2 linked regions of the Hydrogenophaga sp. SL48 genome follow. The protein of the gene in region 1 interacts with the protein of each later gene in a pairwise test. Links are inferred from orthologs where the notes say so. Each region holds a gene or a part of one and is shown on either strand. Other genes may lie near its edges. The genes, in order: IM738_RS20755 and IM738_RS00675.

Region 1 (7,940 bases):
GAGGGCCACCAGGGCCACCAGCGAGAAAGCCAGCGTCATGCGCGAGGCCAGCGTGCCACGGGCGCCCAGGTAGGCGGTGGTCGCGATGCCGGTCAGCACCAGCGCGCCGACCACGGCCAGCGCCAGCTCGAAGTACAGGTAGCCGATGAGCACGGCGGCGGCCGCGCTCAGCCCGACGGCGGCCAGCAACACCTTGTCACCCAGCAGGGCCTGGGGGTTGCTGCCCACGCGGGCGGAGGAAGAAGAATGACGGCTCATGGCGATCCCTAGGTCAGAAGCGAGGCAGGCCACCACCGGGTTGGTCTGCGGTGGTGGTGGGGCGTCAGAAACTCTCCCAGTCGCCTTCTGCGCCTGCGCCAGCGGCCGGTCGGGCCGCTTGGGCAGCCTGGGCCGGGCGCACGGCAGGTGCTGCGGCCGTGGGTCGCTTCAGCGCGTCCACCGAGGAGGTCAATGCCAACGCCTTCGGTGCCACGGGCTTGAGGCCCACGGGCTGGGTCCTGGCGGGCTTGCCGACCGCCGGCCTTGCGGCCATCACCACTGGCGTGACGTGGGCCTGCGCCCCGTCGATGCGGAAGATCTGCACCACCTGCGCGAGCTTGCCGGCCTGCTCCCTGAGGCTTTCGGCGGCGGCGGCGCTCTCTTCGACCAGCGCCGCGTTCTGCTGGGTCATCTGGTCCAGCTGCGTGACCGCCACGTTGACCTGACCGATGCCGTCGCTCTGTTCGCCCGACGCCGCCGTGATCTCGCCAATGATGTCGCTCACCCGCTGTACCGAACCCACGATCTCGCTCATGGTCTGGCCCGCGTCGGCCACCAGGCGCGTGCCGGCATCGACCTTGTCCACGCTCGCGCCGATCAGGCCCTTGATCTCTTTCGCGGCCTCGGCGCTGCGCTGCGCCAGGTTGCGCACCTCGGCCGCCACCACCGCAAAGCCCCGGCCCTGTTCACCGGCACGCGCCGCTTCCACTGCGGCGTTCAGCGCCAGGATGTTGGTCTGGAACGCGATGCCGTCGATCACGCCGATGATGTCGCTGATCTTCTTGCTGCTGTGGTTGATCTCTTCCATCGTGGTGACCACCTGGCCCACCACCTGGCCGCCTCGCACGGCGATCTCCGACGCGCTGGCCGCGAGCTGGTTGGCCTGGCGTGCGGCGTCGGCGCTCTGGCGCACGGTGGCGGTGAGTTCTTCCATGCTGGCCGCCGTCTGCTCCAGGCTGCTCGCGGCCTGCTCGGTGCGGCTGGACAGGTCCTGGTTGCCCGAGGCGATCTCCGCGCTGGCCGTGCCGATGCTGTCGGTCGCCTGGCGCACCTGCACCACGGTCTTGAGCAGGGCGTCTTTCATCGTGCCCAGGGAGCGCAGCAGATCGCCCAGCTCGTCGTGGCGGTTCGTGTGCACCTGTCCGTTCAGATCCCCCGCAGCCACCGCGGTCGCGATGACCACGGCCTCGTTCAGCGGCCCCGTCACCGAGGCCGTGATGCGCCAGGCCACCAGGCAGGCCAGCAACATCGCCAGCGCCGCCAGGCCCAAGATCAACATCTCCTGGCGGCTGGCCGTCTGCTTGGCCGCTTCGACCGCGGCACCGACCAGTTCACGTTCGTAGGCCTGCAGCTTCCCCATCGCGTCGGTGTAGCGGTTGGCGGCGGGCAACAGCGCCGAGTCCAGTTGCTGGGCGGCGGCGTCGATTTCACCGCTCTTGAGCGCATCGAAGTAGGTCTTGCGCACGGCGATGTACTCGGTCCGGCGCTCGGCGATCTCTTTCAGCAGGGCCTTGCCCTGGTCGCTGGTGATTTCGGCGTCCAGCGTCTTCTGCAGCTCGTTGATGCGCTCGGTGGTCTGGGCGATCAGCGGCTTGAAGTAGGCGTCGACCTCGGGGTTGGCCCCCGATTTCGCGAGGCCCAGCACGCGGTTGATGTTCAGGCGGGTGCTGGCCAGCCACTCGTCGGTCAAGGCCGCGCGGTGATCCATCTCGACCACCTCTTCCGTGGCCAGCTGGGCGCTCTGCAGGCTGCTCCAAGCGAGGGCGGCAATGGCCACCAGCAGCACCAGCACGCTGGCAAAGCCCAGTGTCAACCGGTGTCCGATCTTGAGTTTTGCGAACATCATGATGTCAATCTAAAAAGAGGAAATGAAAGCAGGTGAGCGCTGCGGCGTTCACTGGAGGGAATTCGTGGTGTCCATGAGGCCCATGTCGGCGCTGCTCATGAGCGCTTCGATGTCCATCAGGATCAACATGCGTTCGCCCACGCTGGCGATGCCCGTGATGAAGCCCGTGTCCACCGTGCTGTTCATCTCCGGCGCCGGCTTGATCAGCTCACTGCTGAGCTCCAGCACGTCCGACACCGAGTCCACCACCGCACCCACCACGCGACCGTGCACGTTGAGCACGATCACCACGGTGAAGCCGTTGTATTCCACCTTCTCGCAGTTGAGCTTGATGCGCAAATCCACCACCGGCACGATCACCCCGCGCAGGTTCACCACGCCCTTGATGAACGTTGGCGCGTTGGCGATGCGGGTGGGCTCTTCGTACGAGCGGATCTCCTGCACGCGCAGGATGTCGATGCCGTATTCCTCCGCCCCCAGGCGGAAGGTCAGGAACTCGGCGGCGGCGGCCTTCTGGCTGGCCACCGCACGCGCGCTGTTCGGGTGGTCCGGCTGGCCGGTGGGAAGATGCATGTCCATGGTGGTCGGTCCTTGAAAGACAGAGAAGGTTTAAGGACTATCGACCGGACCGGCGCTGGCTGAAGTCGGGAAAAGAGCGACAAAGCCCGTGCAAACCCGCCGCTTGGGGTCGGTCTGCATACGGAAGTACACGGACTGAAGCCCGGCCCGCTTCAGCGGGGGCTTGGCGCCGACCGACGGAGCCCCCCAGGAATGCCAACGGGCGCCACCAGGGCGCCCGCTCGGAATGCAGGGGGTGGGCGCTCAGCCCCTCAGCCGGCCCCCCCGTCGCCGACGAGGGAGAACACCATCACCGCCTGCAGCCGCGGCCCGGCCGGGGCGCGCAGGCTGCCCGGGCATGACACCCGCCAGCCGAAACCGGCACTCAGGCGTGGGTCGATGGACAGAGGGTTCGCAAATCCCATGCTGAATCGGTCAGGCGAAAGGACGGCGGTACCCGGGCCCGGTTTCACTGCAGGCGCTGGGCGCTGTGGTCCATGAGGCCCATGTCGGCGCTGCTCATGAGCGCTTCGATGTCCATCAGGATCAGCATGCGTTCGCCCACGCTGGCGATGCCCGTGATGAAGCCCGTGTCCACCGTGCTGTTCATCTCCGGCGCCGGCTTGATCAGCTCACTGCTGAGCTCCAGCACGTCCGACACCGAGTCCACCACCGCACCCACCACGCGACCGTGCACGTTGAGCACGATCACCACGGTGAAGCCGTTGTATTCCACCTTCTCGCAGTTGAGCTTGATGCGCAGGTCCACCACCGGCACGATCACCCCGCGCAGGTTCACCACGCCCTTGATGAACGTTGGCGCGTTGGCGATGCGGGTGGGCTCTTCGTACGAGCGGATCTCCTGCACGCGCAGGATGTCGATGCCGTATTCCTCCGCCCCCAGGCGGAAGGTCAGGAACTCGGCGGCGGCGGCCTTCTGGCTGGCCACCGCACGCGCGCTGTTCGGGTGGTCCGGCTGGCCGGTGGGGAGGGTCGTGTCCATGATGATCGGTCTTTCAGTTCGGAGAGGTTCAGAAACTTTCCCAGTCGTCGCTCGCGCCGCCAGTGCGGGCGGGCGCTGCCACGGGGGGCGGGGCGATGGCTTTGGGGGTGGCTTTGGGGGTGACCGCCGGCCGCTGGGCAGGGGCGGTGGGCTTGGCGACCAGCTTCACGGGCGTGGCCCGGGGAGGCTGCACGCGCGCGGCGGTGGCTGGCGTGTTTCTGGCCATCAGGCCTCCCGCTCCGGCGAGTTTGAACACGCTCACCGCCTGCACCAGTTGCTCGGCCTGTTGCTGCAGGCTGCCCGCGGCGGCGGCACTTTCTTCGACCAGGGCCGCGTTCTGCTGGGTGGCCTGGTCCATCTGCGTCACCGCCTCACTGACCTGGCCCACACCGGCGTTCTGCTCGCTGCTGGCGCTGCTGATCTCGCCCACGATGTCGGTCACGCGCTGGATGGACAACACGATTTCCTGCATGGTGCTGCCCGCCTGGTCCACCAGCACGGTGCCTTGCTCCACGCGTTCCACGCTCGCATTGATCAGGCCCTTGATCTCTTTCGCCGCTTCGGCACTGCGTTGCGCGAGGTTTCGCACCTCGGCCGCCACCACTGCAAACCCCCGCCCCTGCTCGCCCGCACGGGCGGCTTCCACGGCCGCGTTGAGGGCGAGGATGTTGGTCTGGAAGGCAATGCCGTCGATCACACCGATGATGTCGCTGATCTTCTTGCTGCTGTCGTTGATGTCCTTCATGGTCTGCACGACCTGGTTCACGACCTCGCCGCCTTGCACCGCCACGCCGCTGGCACTGGCCGCGAGCTGGTTGGCCTGGCGGGCGTTGTCGGCGTTCTGGCGCGCCGTCGAACCGAGCTGCTCCATCGAAGCCGAGGTCTGCTCCAGCGCAGAGGCCTGCTGTTCGGTGCGGCCGGACAGGTCGGCGTTGCCCTGGGCGATTTCGGCGCTGGCTGTGGCCACGCTGTCGGCGCCCAGGCGCACGTCCGAGACCACCCGGGTGAGCGCGGCCTGCATGTCACCCATGGCCTGGAGCAGGGGGCTGAACTCATCCTGGGCACCCTGGGGAACGGTCACGGTCAGGTCACCGTCACGCACCCGTTCGGCCACCCGGCGCGACACCTCCACGCGGCGGCGCAGCACCTGGGCCACGTAGGTCGAAAAAGCCAGCAAGGCGACAGCGATCGCCAGGGCCGCACCCACGATCAGATTGGACGTGTTCAACACATCGCGTTCGATCTCGCTGATGTCCTTCGTCAGGCCTTCGCCCTGGATGCCTTCTCCCGTCGCGAGCTCCTCCAGCAGGCGGTTGCGCACGGGAATGGTGGTGTCGACCAGGTAGGCGAAGGCTTCTTCCTTTCTGCCTTCCTTGATCAGCGCCAGGTTGGCTTCACCCGCCTTCCAGAAGTCGGCGATGGCGGGGGGCAGCTTGGTGAAATGGGCCTTGCCCTCGGCCGAAAAGAGGCGCTTTTCGAATGCCCCCAGGGTCTCGTCCATGCTCTTGCGCTTGGCCGCGATGTAGTCCAGCGTCGCCTGCTGCTCCTCGGGCGTGCGCGCCAGGATGGCGTGCCGGATCTGCAGCGACACCTGGGTCACGTTCAGCTCGAGGTCGGACATGGCCAGCAACTGTGGCACACGGTCGCTCTCCGTGTGGGCCGCGAGATCAGCGGCCTCGTGCAGCCCGGTGTACGCGTACCACGCCAGCCCGGCCAGCGCCAGGGACACGGCCGCGCTCAGCGCATACAGTCGCGCCGCGATGCCAAAGGAAAAACCAGATTTCATTGTTCAAGCCTCAAAGTGACCGCGCGCCATCTGCTTTCCTGGCCACGGACGCGGCACATGGAGGAAACTGTGGCGGCCTGAACCCATGCAGACCAGCAACTCAACCACCACGTTCTGGTGAAAATATCGGCGGTTTGGGCGCGGTCTGAAGTACCAAAAAAGCATGCATTGGCGTGCCAGATCGGCGATTTGCGCGCACGAACCCGCCGCGTCGCCAAGGTACCGCCCTCCCGCCGACCGATCTGGTACAAGCCTCGCCATGCGCGCACCCCCCACCGAAACCGTTTCGCCCACCTGGCTCCGGCCCACGCCGTTCATCGACGCTGGTCATCCCGACGTGCAGGCTTTCGCCGCGCGGCATGCGAGGGGGGCCACCGACCGCGAGCGGGCGGTGGCCCTGAACCTGGCCGTGCGCGATGGACTGCGCTACGACCCCTACCGCATCGACCTCTCAGACCACGGCATGACCGCCAGCACCGCGCTGGCGCAAGGTTTCGGCTGGTGTGTGCCCAAGGCCGTGGTGCTGGCGGCCGTGGCGCGTGCGGCGGGCATCCCGGCGCGGCTGGGGTTCGCCGACGTGCGCAACCACCTCTCCACCGAGCGGTTGCGCCAGACCATGAAGACCGACGTGTTCGCTTGGCACGGCTACACCGAGCTGTGGCTGGACGGCGGGTGGCGCAAGGCCACACCGGCCTTCAACATCGAGCTGTGCGAGAAATTCGGCCTGTTGCCGCTGGAGTTCAACGGCGTGGACGATTCGCTCTACCACCCGTTCGACCGCGCGGGCCAGCGCCACATGGAATACGTGGCCGAGCGCGGCAGCTTCGACGACCTGCCGCTGGCGCAGATCCGGGCGACCTTCGCCGAGATCTATCCGCAGTGGACGCAGGGCGCCGGGCCGGGCAGCGCCGACTTCGCGGCGGACGCGGAGCGCGAAAACCGCCGCTGAGCAAGCTCCGGAGCGACATGCTTCAACCCAGGGCACCGCCGGGCCGGCTTTGCCGGACGGCCAGTGCCGCCCCCTTGAGGGGGGTGACGCCGCAGGCGGCGCGGGGGGGGGCCTGTTCCTTCGCGGCGCGGGGGGATCTATCAGCTCGTGAACTTGAACACTGCGGTGCTGGCCATCAGGTTGGGCGCAAAACGCACCTCGCGGCCCTCGTGCAGCCCGAAGCTGTCTTCGATGGTGAGGCTGTTGCGGCGCGCGAGCACCTCGAAGTCGTTGAAAGTGCCGACGCGGATGTTGGGCGTGTCGTACCACTCGTAAGGCAGGCGTTTGGTCACGGGCATGTGGCCCTGCAACACCGCCAGCCGGTTGGGCCAGTGGGCAAAGTTGGGGAAGGCCACGACGCCGATGCGCCCCACGCGCGCGGTTTCCTGCAGCATGGTCTGCGCGTTGCGCAGGTGCTGCAGGGTGTCGATCTGCAGCACGACGTCGAAAGCGTCGTCGCCGAACATGGTGAGGCCACCCTCCAGGTTGAGCTGGAGCACGTTGACGCCGCGCTTCACGCAGGCCAGCAGCTTGGCGTCGTCGATCTCCACGCCGTAGCCAGTGCACTGCCGCGTGGCCTGCAGGTGGGCGAGCAGGGCGCCATCGCCGCAGCCCAGATCGAGCACGCGCGAACCGGGTGGCACGAGGCGGGCGATGCTGTGCATCACGTTGGGATCAGCCATGGGTCACCTCCCCTTTCTCAACGGCACTCACCGTCTGTTCAAAGTAGGCCCGCACCGCGGCGTGGTAGCGCGGGTCGTCCAGCAGGAAGGCATCGTGGCCGTGCGGCGCGTCGATCTCGGCGTAGCTCACCTCGCGCCGGTTCTCCAGCAGCGCCTTGACGATCTCGCGGCTGCGCGCGGGCGAGAAGCGCCAGTCGGTGGTGAAACTCACGAGCAGGAACTTGGCCTTGGCGCGCGCCAGGGCGGTGCTCAGGTTGCCGTCGTGTTCGCGCGCGGGATCGAAGTAGTCGAGCGCGCGGGTGATCAGCAGGTAGGTGTTGGCGTCGAAGTACTCGCTGAACTTGTCGCCCTGGTAACGCAGGTAGCTCTCGATCTGGAACTCCACATCCTGCGTCGAGTAGCGGTAAGCCAACTCGGCCGCGGCCGCGGGATCGCTGACATCGGATGAACGCAGGGTCCGGCCGAACTTTTCGTTCATCACATCGTCGCTCAGGTAGGTGATGTGGCCGATCATGCGGGCGATGCGAAGGCCCCGGCGTGGCAGCGTGCCTTCGCGCAGGTAGTGGCCGTCGCGGAAATCGGGGTCGGTCACGATGGCACGGCGCGCCACCTCGTTGAACGCGATGTTCTCGGCCGTGAGGTTGGGCGCGCTGGCCACCACCACGGCGTGGCGCACGCGGTCCGGAAACTGCAAGGTCCAGCTCAGGGTCTGCATGCCACCCAGGCTGCCGCCCATGACGGCGGCCAGCGTCTGGATCCCGAGCACGTCGAGCAGGCGGGCCTGGGCATTCACCCAGTCTTCCACCGTGACCACCGGA
Region 2 (7,963 bases), 4.2 Mb from region 1 along the record:
CGGCCTTGTTGACGTAGCCGCGCGCGCCGGCGCGCAGGCAGCGGATGGCGTACTGGTCTTCGGGGTACATGGACACCACCAGGGTCTTGACCAGCGAGCCTTCGTCGCGCAGGGCCGCGAGCACCTCCAGCCCGCCGCGCCCGGGCATGTTGAGGTCGAGCACGAGCACGTCGCACTCCACCTTGCGCATCTGCTCTCTCAGCTCGGGGTAGCTGCCGGCTTCGCCGACGACCTGGATGTCGACCGCCTCGGAGATGGTGTCGCGGATGCCGCGCCTCACCACCGCGTGGTCGTCACACAAAATCACTTTGATCATTGTTCTTGTCCCCGTGGTTGAAATCGCCTTCACCTCCCTCTGCGCTGGAGGGCGTCGCCAGCGGCACCGACAGAATGACCGAGGTGCCGCGCCGGGTGGAGCTGATGTCGAGCCAGCCGTCCACCTTGGCCGCGCGCTCCTTGAGCCCGAGCAGGCCGAAGGACTTGGCCTTCTTCAACGCCTCGCTGCTCAGCCCCTGGCCGTTGTCGGTCACTTCCAGCGTCAGCACGCCCTCGAGGTCGCTGAGGTCGATCTCCACGGCCGTGGCGTTCGCGTGTTTGGCCACGTTGGTCAGGGCTTCCTGCGCCGTGCGGTAGGCCACCAGCTGCACCGCGCGCGGCACGTCGATCTGCTCGGACGAGCGTCGCACGGTCACGCGCACCCCGGCGCGCTTCTCGAAGCTGGCGGCCAGCCACTGCACAGCCGCCACCAGCCCCTGGTCGAGGATGGGGGGGCGCAGGTTCATCATGATCCGCTGGCTCGCATCGAGTGCATGTTGCAGCATCTCCAGCGCGGCGTCCATGTGGTGGCGCACGTCGGCGTCCAGCGTGCGGCGCGAGACCCAGGACAGGTCGAGCTTGACGGCGGCCAGGGCGCCGCCGATGTCGTCGTGGATTTCGCGCGAGATGTCGGCGCGCTCCTGATCGATGCTGGTCTGCAGGTGTTCGGCCAGCTCGGCCAGGCGCCGGCGTGAATCGGCGAGCTCGGCGTCGGCCACGGCCTTGGCCTTGCGGGTCTGGCTCACTTCCACCGCGCGCTGGATCACGTGGGCCAGCCGGTTCATGCTGTCTTTGAGCAGGTAGTCGCTCACGCCACGGTGCATGGCGTCCACCGCCGCGGTTTCGCCGATGGCGCCCGACAGGATCACGAAGGGGATGTCGATGCCCCGCTCGCGCACCAGCTCCCAGGCGTCCAGGCCCGTGAACCCGGGCAGGTGGTAGTCGGCCAGCACGAAGTCGTGGACACCCGAGTCGAGCTCGCGCAGGAAGTCGTCCATGGTGTCCACCAGCAGGATTTCGTGCGGCAGCTGGCTGCGCTGCAGGGCGAACTTCACCAGGGCGTGATCGACCCGGGAGTCTTCCAGGTGGAGGATGCGCAGCGGTCGGGATACGGAGTGTTCTGACATGCCGCTCGCAATGGGTGGGGTGAACCGGGCTTCGGCGCCACAGGGCACAGGCGCTGAAATGGCGTTGAATTTGGGCCGTTATCTGCCGATACAGATGGTCACAGACCGGGAAAATTGTACTTCCCTGCCAGCCCCAGACCGGTCTCCAGCCCATCCCTTATGCCCCAAAACCCATGGACCATCCGATGATGTTGCAGACCCCGCCGTCTGTCAGCCTGCCCGTGAACCTGGTCGCCGATGTCCAGGATTCGCTGCTCATGGCGATGACCGACCTCAAACGCCTGGAGGGTCTGCTGGACCACGCCACCGGCAACCTGCTGGAGCGCTTCAGCACCGCCAACCACGCCCTGGGCAACCTGGCAACCAGCAAGGACAGCGACGACCTGCTGAGCATCCGCCACAGCCTGCACCAGGCCGTGACCGAGCTGCAGTTCCACGACATGGCGACCCAGCTCATCGTGCACACCGGCAAGGTGCTGCAGGGCTGCGCCTGGAAGCTCGCCGACGAGGCCATGGAGGCCGAAGAAGGTGAGCTGCCCATGACGCCCGACCCCATGGCCGACCGGCCCAGCCCCGTGACGCAGAGCGAAATGGACGCCGGCTCCATCGACCTGTTCTAAAGCCGCCCGCCCTTTTTGCCGATATTGGTTTGAACCTCGGAGTACCCCATGCAATCGATTCTTGCCGTTGACGACTCGGCCTCCATGCGAAAAATGGTGTCTTTCACCCTCACTGGCGCCGGCTTTCACGTGGTGGAGGCGGTGGACGGCCAGGACGCCTTCGAAAAGGCGCAGACGCACCACATCGACCTCGTGCTGACCGACCAGAACATGCCGCGCCTGGACGGCCTGGGGCTGACGAAAAAGCTGCGTGACCACCCCAAATTCAAGACCACGCCGATCCTGATCCTGACCACCGAGTCGAGCGACCAGATGAAGCAGGCCGGTCGCAGCGCGGGCGCCACCGGGTGGCTGGTGAAGCCGTTTGATCCGGGTCGCCTGATCGAGGTCATCCAGAAAGTCATCCGCTGATGTCCAGCACGCACCCCCATCGCCAAGGAGTCCCTCATGGGTGAATCGATGACCGAGAACCAGTCCGCCGCCGGCGGCAATTTTGACCTCACGCAGTTCTATCAGATCTTCTTTGAAGAGGCCGGCGAGAACCTGGACCAGATGGAGCAGATGCTGCTCGCGCTGGACCTGGAAGCGGCCGACGACGAAGAACTCAACGCCATCTTCCGCTGCGCGCACTCGATCAAGGGCGGCGCCGCGACCTTCGGCTTCGCCGACGTGGCCGAGCTGACGCACCAGATGGAGTCGCTGCTGGACAAGCTGCGCCGCCACGAGCTGCAGCCCACGGCGGCCATGGTCGACGTGCTGCTCGAATCGTCCGACGCCCTCAAGCTGCTGCTGGCGCGCCACCAGGGCCAGGGGGTCGAGCCGCCCGCCACCGGCGAGCTGGTGGACCGCATCAGCCACCTGGCCCACGGTGCGCCCCCGCCCCCCCAGGCGCCTGCGCCAGCACCGGCGCAGGCCGCGCCGGTGGCCCATGCGCCCGCTGCACCAGCCGCCGCCCCCGCCCCCACACTGGCCCAGGGTGAGCGCGAACTGCAGATCGTGGTCGGCCCGCTGGACAACCCCTCGGAGGCCGACTGCATCGTCGAGCTGTTCCGCGACATCACCGGGCTCGGCCGCATCGAGGCCCTGCCCTGCGACCAGGCGGACCAGCGCTGGTTCCGGGTGTTCACCACCTCCAGCGACACCGACCTGATGGACCTGTTCACCTTCCACGTGAGCAAGGAGCAGATCCGCATCACCGACACCTCGGCGGCCGCCCCGGCGGTCAGCCCGGCGCCCGCGCCGGCCGCCGCGCTCCCCGGCGAAGGCACCGACTTCGGCTTCTTTGACGACGCCCCCGGCGTGCCGGCGGCCGCCGCTCCCGCCGAGCCGAGCACCAGCGCGCAACCTGCGCCGGTGCTGGCGGCACCGGTCAAGGCCGCCCCCAAGGCAGAGGTCCGCGCGCCCACCCCGGCCGGCCCCGATTCGAGCACGCTGCGCGTGTCGGTGAGCAAGGTCGATCAGCTGATCAACCTCGTGGGCGAGCTCGTGATCACCCAGGCCATGCTGGCGCAGAAGAGCCGCGAGCTCGACAGCGCCGCCAACCAGCCGCTGCTGGCCGGCCTGGCCGACCTGGACCGCAACACCCGCGATCTGCAGGAAGCGGTGATGTCGATCCGCATGATCCCCATGTCGATCGTGTTCAACCGCTTCCCGCGCATGCTGCGCGACCTGGCCGCCAAGCTGGGCAAGAAGGTCGACCTGATCACGCACGGCGAAGCCACCGAGCTCGACAAGGGCCTGATCGAGAAGATCACCGACCCGCTGACCCACCTGATCCGCAACAGCTGCGACCACGGCCTGGAGTTGCCCCATGAACGGCTCGCCAAAGGCAAGACCGAGCACGGCAACATCACGCTCTCGGCCAGCCACCAGGGCGGCAGCATCCTGATTGAAGTGCGCGACGACGGCAAGGGCCTGTCGCGCGAGAAGCTGCTCGCCAAGGCCCGCGAAAAGGGTCTGGATGCACCCGACTCGATGAGCGACAACGAGGTGTGGAACCTGATCATGGCGCCCGGCTTCTCCACCGCCGAGGTGGTGACCGACGTGTCGGGCCGCGGCGTCGGCATGGACGTGGTCAAGAAGAACATCGCCTCGCTGGGCGGCACGGTCGAGATCGACTCCGCCGAGGGCTACGGCATGAGCGTGAAAGTGCGCCTGCCGCTCACGCTGGCCATCATGGACGGCATGACGGTGCGCGTGAGCGACGAGGTCTACATCCTGCCGCTGTCCAGCGTGATCGAGTCGTTCCAGATCAAACCGGGCGACATCAACACCGTGGCGCAAGGCGCGCAGCTGGTGAAGGTGCGCGAGGAATACATGCCGGTGATCGAGCTGGAGCGGGTGTTCCAGGTGCCGCGCTTCGAGTTCAACGCAGGCAGCCCGATCATGGTGGTGGTGGAGTCGGACGGCTCGCGCGTCGCGCTGATGGTCGACGAGCTGCTGGGCCAGCAGCAGGTGGTGATCAAGAACCTGGAGTCCAACTACCGCAAGGTGCCCAACGTGTCGGGCGCCACCATCCTCGGCGACGGCAAGGTCGCGCTGATCCTGGACACCTCGGGCCTGGTGCGCCGTTCGCGCCACTGAGCCCCGTCCCCTCTTCCTTCCGCCGTCAAAGGACGAACACCCGATGCTGCAGCAGACCCGAACGAGCGCACCCCGTGTCGCGGCGCCCCACCTGGAGCTGCCGGCCATGGACGACGGGCCGATGACCCAGGGCCGAGAGTTCGTCTGGTCCGACGCCGACTTCACCCGCATCAAGGCGCTGATCTACAAGAAGGCTGGCATCAGCCTGCACGACGGCAAACACGCCATGGTCTACAGCCGTGTGTCGCGCCGCCTGCGCGAGACCGGCCACGCCAGCTTCAAGAGCTACCTCGACGCGCTGGAGCAGACCGACGGCCCCGAGTGGCAGGAGTTCATCAACGCCCTGACCACCAACCTCACGGCGTTTTTCCGCGAGCAGCACCATTTCGGCATCCTGCACGACCTGCTGGCCGCCAAGCGCAGCCACCCCTGGCGCATCTGGTGCTCGGCGGCGTCCACGGGCGAAGAGCCTTACTCGATCGCGATGACGGCCACCGAGGCGCTGGGCACCTCGGGCAGCTTCAGCCTGGTCAACAGCGACATCGACACCAAGGTGCTGGCCACCGCGGCGCGCGGCGTCTACAAGGCCGACGGCGTGAAGGGCCTGAGCCCCGAGCGGCTGCAGCGCTTCTTCATGCGCGGCAAGGGCGCCAACGCCGGGTTCATGCGCGTCAAGCCCGAACTGCAGAAACACCTGGAGTTCATGACCGTCAACCTGATCCATGACCTGCCGTTCCGGGAGCCCTTCGACGCGGTGTTCTGCCGCAACGTGATGATCTATTTCGACGCCGCCACCCAGCGCCAGGTGCTGGAGCGCATCCACCGCGTGATGAAGCCCGGCGGCCTGCTGTTCGTGGGCCACGCGGAAAATTTCAGCGACGCGCGCAGCCTGTTTGTGTTGCGCGGAAAGACAGTCTATGAGCGGGTTTGACGCCGTCCAGCCCGGTCACCGGGCCCGCCCCGTGATGCCCCCGCCCAGCGTCATGGTCGCGCCCGCGATGGCGGCCACCGCGCGTGGAAGCCGGGTGGACTTCCTCAAGTCACGCGCGCCCAAACCGGGCGAGGCCTCGTTCTTCTACCGCGACCACCACTTCAACACCGACACGGTGAAGGTGCTGCCCGGCGAGTACTTCGTGACCTCCGACGACATGATGGTCATGACGGTGCTGGGTTCGTGCATCGCCGCCTGCATCTGGGACCCCAAGGTGCGCGTGGGCGGCATGAACCACTTCATGCTGCCCGACGGTGGTGCCGACACCTCGGGTCGCTACGGCTCCTACGCGATGGAACTGCTGATCAACGAGATGATGAAGCTCGGCGCCCGGCGCGAAAGCATGCAGGCCAAGGTGTTCGGCGGCGGGCAGGTGATGCACAGCTTCACGACCATGAACGTGGGCGAACGCAACACCGCCTTTGTTCTCGACTACCTGCAGACCGAACGCATCGCCGTGATCTCCAAGGACGTGCTGGACATCCACCCGCGCAAGGTCTGCTACTTCCCGGCCACCGGGAAAGCCATGGTGAAACGCCTGGCGCACTCGCACCCCGAAACCATCGAGACGCAGGAGCGCAAGGGCAACGCGGCGTTGGTGGCCACATCCAACGCCGGCGGCTCGGTGGATTTGTTTTAACCCCCCGCGCCGACGCTGCGCGTCGTCACCCCCCAGGGGGCAACACCAGCGCCCCGTCCTGAGCTTGTTGAAGGGCGGTTGCGCGGTGTTTCTGGATCAGGCAAGCAAGGCCAACAAGAGGATTGAAATGGCAAAAATCAAAGTGGTGGTGGTGGACGATTCGGCGCTGGTGCGCAGCCTGCTCACCGAAATCATCAACCGCCAGCCCGACATGCAATGTGTCGGCGCGGCGGCCGATCCGCTGGTGGCGCGCGAGATGATCCGCGAGCTCAACCCCGACGTGATCACGCTCGACGTGGAAATGCCGCGCATGGACGGGCTGGAGTTCCTCTCGCGCCTCATGCGCCTGCGGCCCATGCCGGTGGTGATGGTGTCCACGCTGACCGAACAGGGCGCCGACATCACCCTGCGCGCTCTGGAGATGGGCGCGGTCGACTACGTGGCGAAGCCGCGCATCGGCATCAGCAGCGGGCTGAACGAGCTGGCCACCGACATCGTGGACAAGATCCGGGTGGCCGCCAGCGCCCATGTCAAACGGCTGGGGCCGGCGCCCGCGGCAGGCACGCCGCCCCCGTCGGCCAGCCCCGCGTCGCCCGACACCCCGCGCGCGCCGCTGCCCCGCCTGTCCACCGAAAAGATCATCTGCATCGGCGCCTCCACCGGCGGCACCGAGGCCATCCGCGAGGTGCTGGTGCCCTTGCCGGCCGATTCGCCGGCCATCGTCATCACCCAGCACATGCCGCCGGGCTTCACCACCAGCTTCGCTGCGCGGCTCGATTCGCTCTGCCGCATCCGCGTGCAAGAGGCGCGCCACAACCAGCGCATCCTGCCCGGCCACGCCTACATCGCCCCCGGTGGGCACCACCTGCGCATCGACCGCAGCGGCTCGAACTACGTGGCCGTGGTCGAAGACACCGAGCCGGTGAACCGGCACCGCCCTTCGGTCGAGGTGCTGTTCAAGTCGGCCGCCCGAGTGCTCGGCCCCAACGCGATCGGGATCATGCTCACGGGCATGGGCGCAGACGGCGCGCAGGCGATGCGCGAGATGAAGGACGCCGGCAGCTACAACTACGTGCAGGACGAGGCCAGCTGCGTCGTCTTCGGCATGCCGCGCATGGCGATCCAGTGCGGCGCGGCCCACGAGATCCTGCCCCTGACACAGATTGCCCCGGCCCTGCTCAGCCGCCTGGCCAGCAACCCGGCCCTGGTGCGGCACCGCATCTGAGCCCCCGACCCCACCCTCACTGTTCCTCCGAGTGTTCCCATGAATGCCCCTCGTTTCATCCAGGCCGGTCTGCTGATCGGCGCCCTGACCTTCGCGGGCGCCTGCATGGCGCTCGATGCCCCCCAGGAACGCCCCATCCTCCAGGTCACCGGCAAGATCGCCGAGAAGAACGCCGGCGACAGCGCCCGCTTCGACATGAAGATGATTGAAGCCCTGCCGCAGCACAGCTTCACCACCAGCACGCCCTGGTTCGACAAGCCGGTCAAGTTCACCGGGCCCCTGCTGGCCGATGTGCTCGCCGCCGTCAAGGCCAGCGGCAGCACCGTGAGCGCCGTCGCGATCAACGACTACAAGATCAGCATCCCGCTGAACGACACCAGCAAGTACAAGGTGATCGTGGCGCGCCTGATGGACGACAAACCCATGCCGGTGCGAGAGAAAGGACCGCTGTTCGTGGTCTAC

Evidence for each region.
Region 2: the proteins of IM738_RS20755 (region 1) and IM738_RS00675 interact in binary tests that used the Escherichia coli proteins (3 or more experiments, as listed by UniProt). The link is inferred for Hydrogenophaga sp. SL48 from one-to-one orthologs.

The regions. Positions count from the first base shown.
Region 1 is NZ_CP063400.1:4,390,106-4,398,045, forward strand. What follows is about bases 3,073-6,043. They hold IM738_RS20755 (methyl-accepting chemotaxis protein), read right to left. Parts: upstream 5,452-6,043; coding sequence 3,694-5,451; downstream 3,073-3,693. Other genes in these bases: IM738_RS20745 (hypothetical protein), read right to left, coding at 3,073-3,087; IM738_RS20750 (chemotaxis protein CheW), read right to left, coding at 3,132-3,665; IM738_RS20760 (transglutaminase-like domain-containing protein), read left to right, coding at 5,711-6,043. In the rest of the region: IM738_RS25955 (methyl-accepting chemotaxis protein), read right to left, coding at 1-258; IM738_RS20735 (methyl-accepting chemotaxis protein), read right to left, coding at 323-2,104; IM738_RS20740 (chemotaxis protein CheW), read right to left, coding at 2,153-2,683; more of IM738_RS20745, read right to left, coding at 2,935-3,072; more of IM738_RS20760, read left to right, coding at 6,044-6,400; methionine biosynthesis protein MetW, read right to left, coding at 6,541-7,122; homoserine O-succinyltransferase MetX, read right to left, coding at 7,115-7,940. UniProt on the Escherichia coli protein: Receptor for the attractant L-aspartate and related amino and dicarboxylic acids. Tar also mediates taxis to the attractant maltose via an interaction with the periplasmic maltose binding protein. Tar mediates taxis away from the repellents cobalt and nickel.
Region 2 is NZ_CP063400.1:149,504-157,466, reverse strand. What follows is about bases 2,084-5,077. They hold IM738_RS00675 (chemotaxis protein CheA), read left to right. Parts: upstream 2,084-2,509; coding sequence 2,510-4,645; downstream 4,646-5,077. Other genes in these bases: IM738_RS00670 (CheR family methyltransferase), read left to right, coding at 4,752-5,077; IM738_RS00680 (response regulator), read left to right, coding at 2,111-2,473. Outside these bases: IM738_RS00695 (response regulator), read right to left, coding at 1-316; IM738_RS00690 (hybrid sensor histidine kinase/response regulator), read right to left, coding at 294-1,442; IM738_RS00685 (hypothetical protein), read left to right, coding at 1,631-2,062; more of IM738_RS00670, read left to right, coding at 5,078-5,576; chemoreceptor glutamine deamidase CheD, read left to right, coding at 5,629-6,276; IM738_RS00660 (protein-glutamate methylesterase/protein-glutamine glutaminase), read left to right, coding at 6,404-7,501; IM738_RS00655 (molybdopterin-dependent oxidoreductase), read left to right, coding at 7,541-7,963. UniProt on the Escherichia coli protein: Involved in the transmission of sensory signals from the chemoreceptors to the flagellar motors. CheA is autophosphorylated; it can transfer its phosphate group to either CheB or CheY.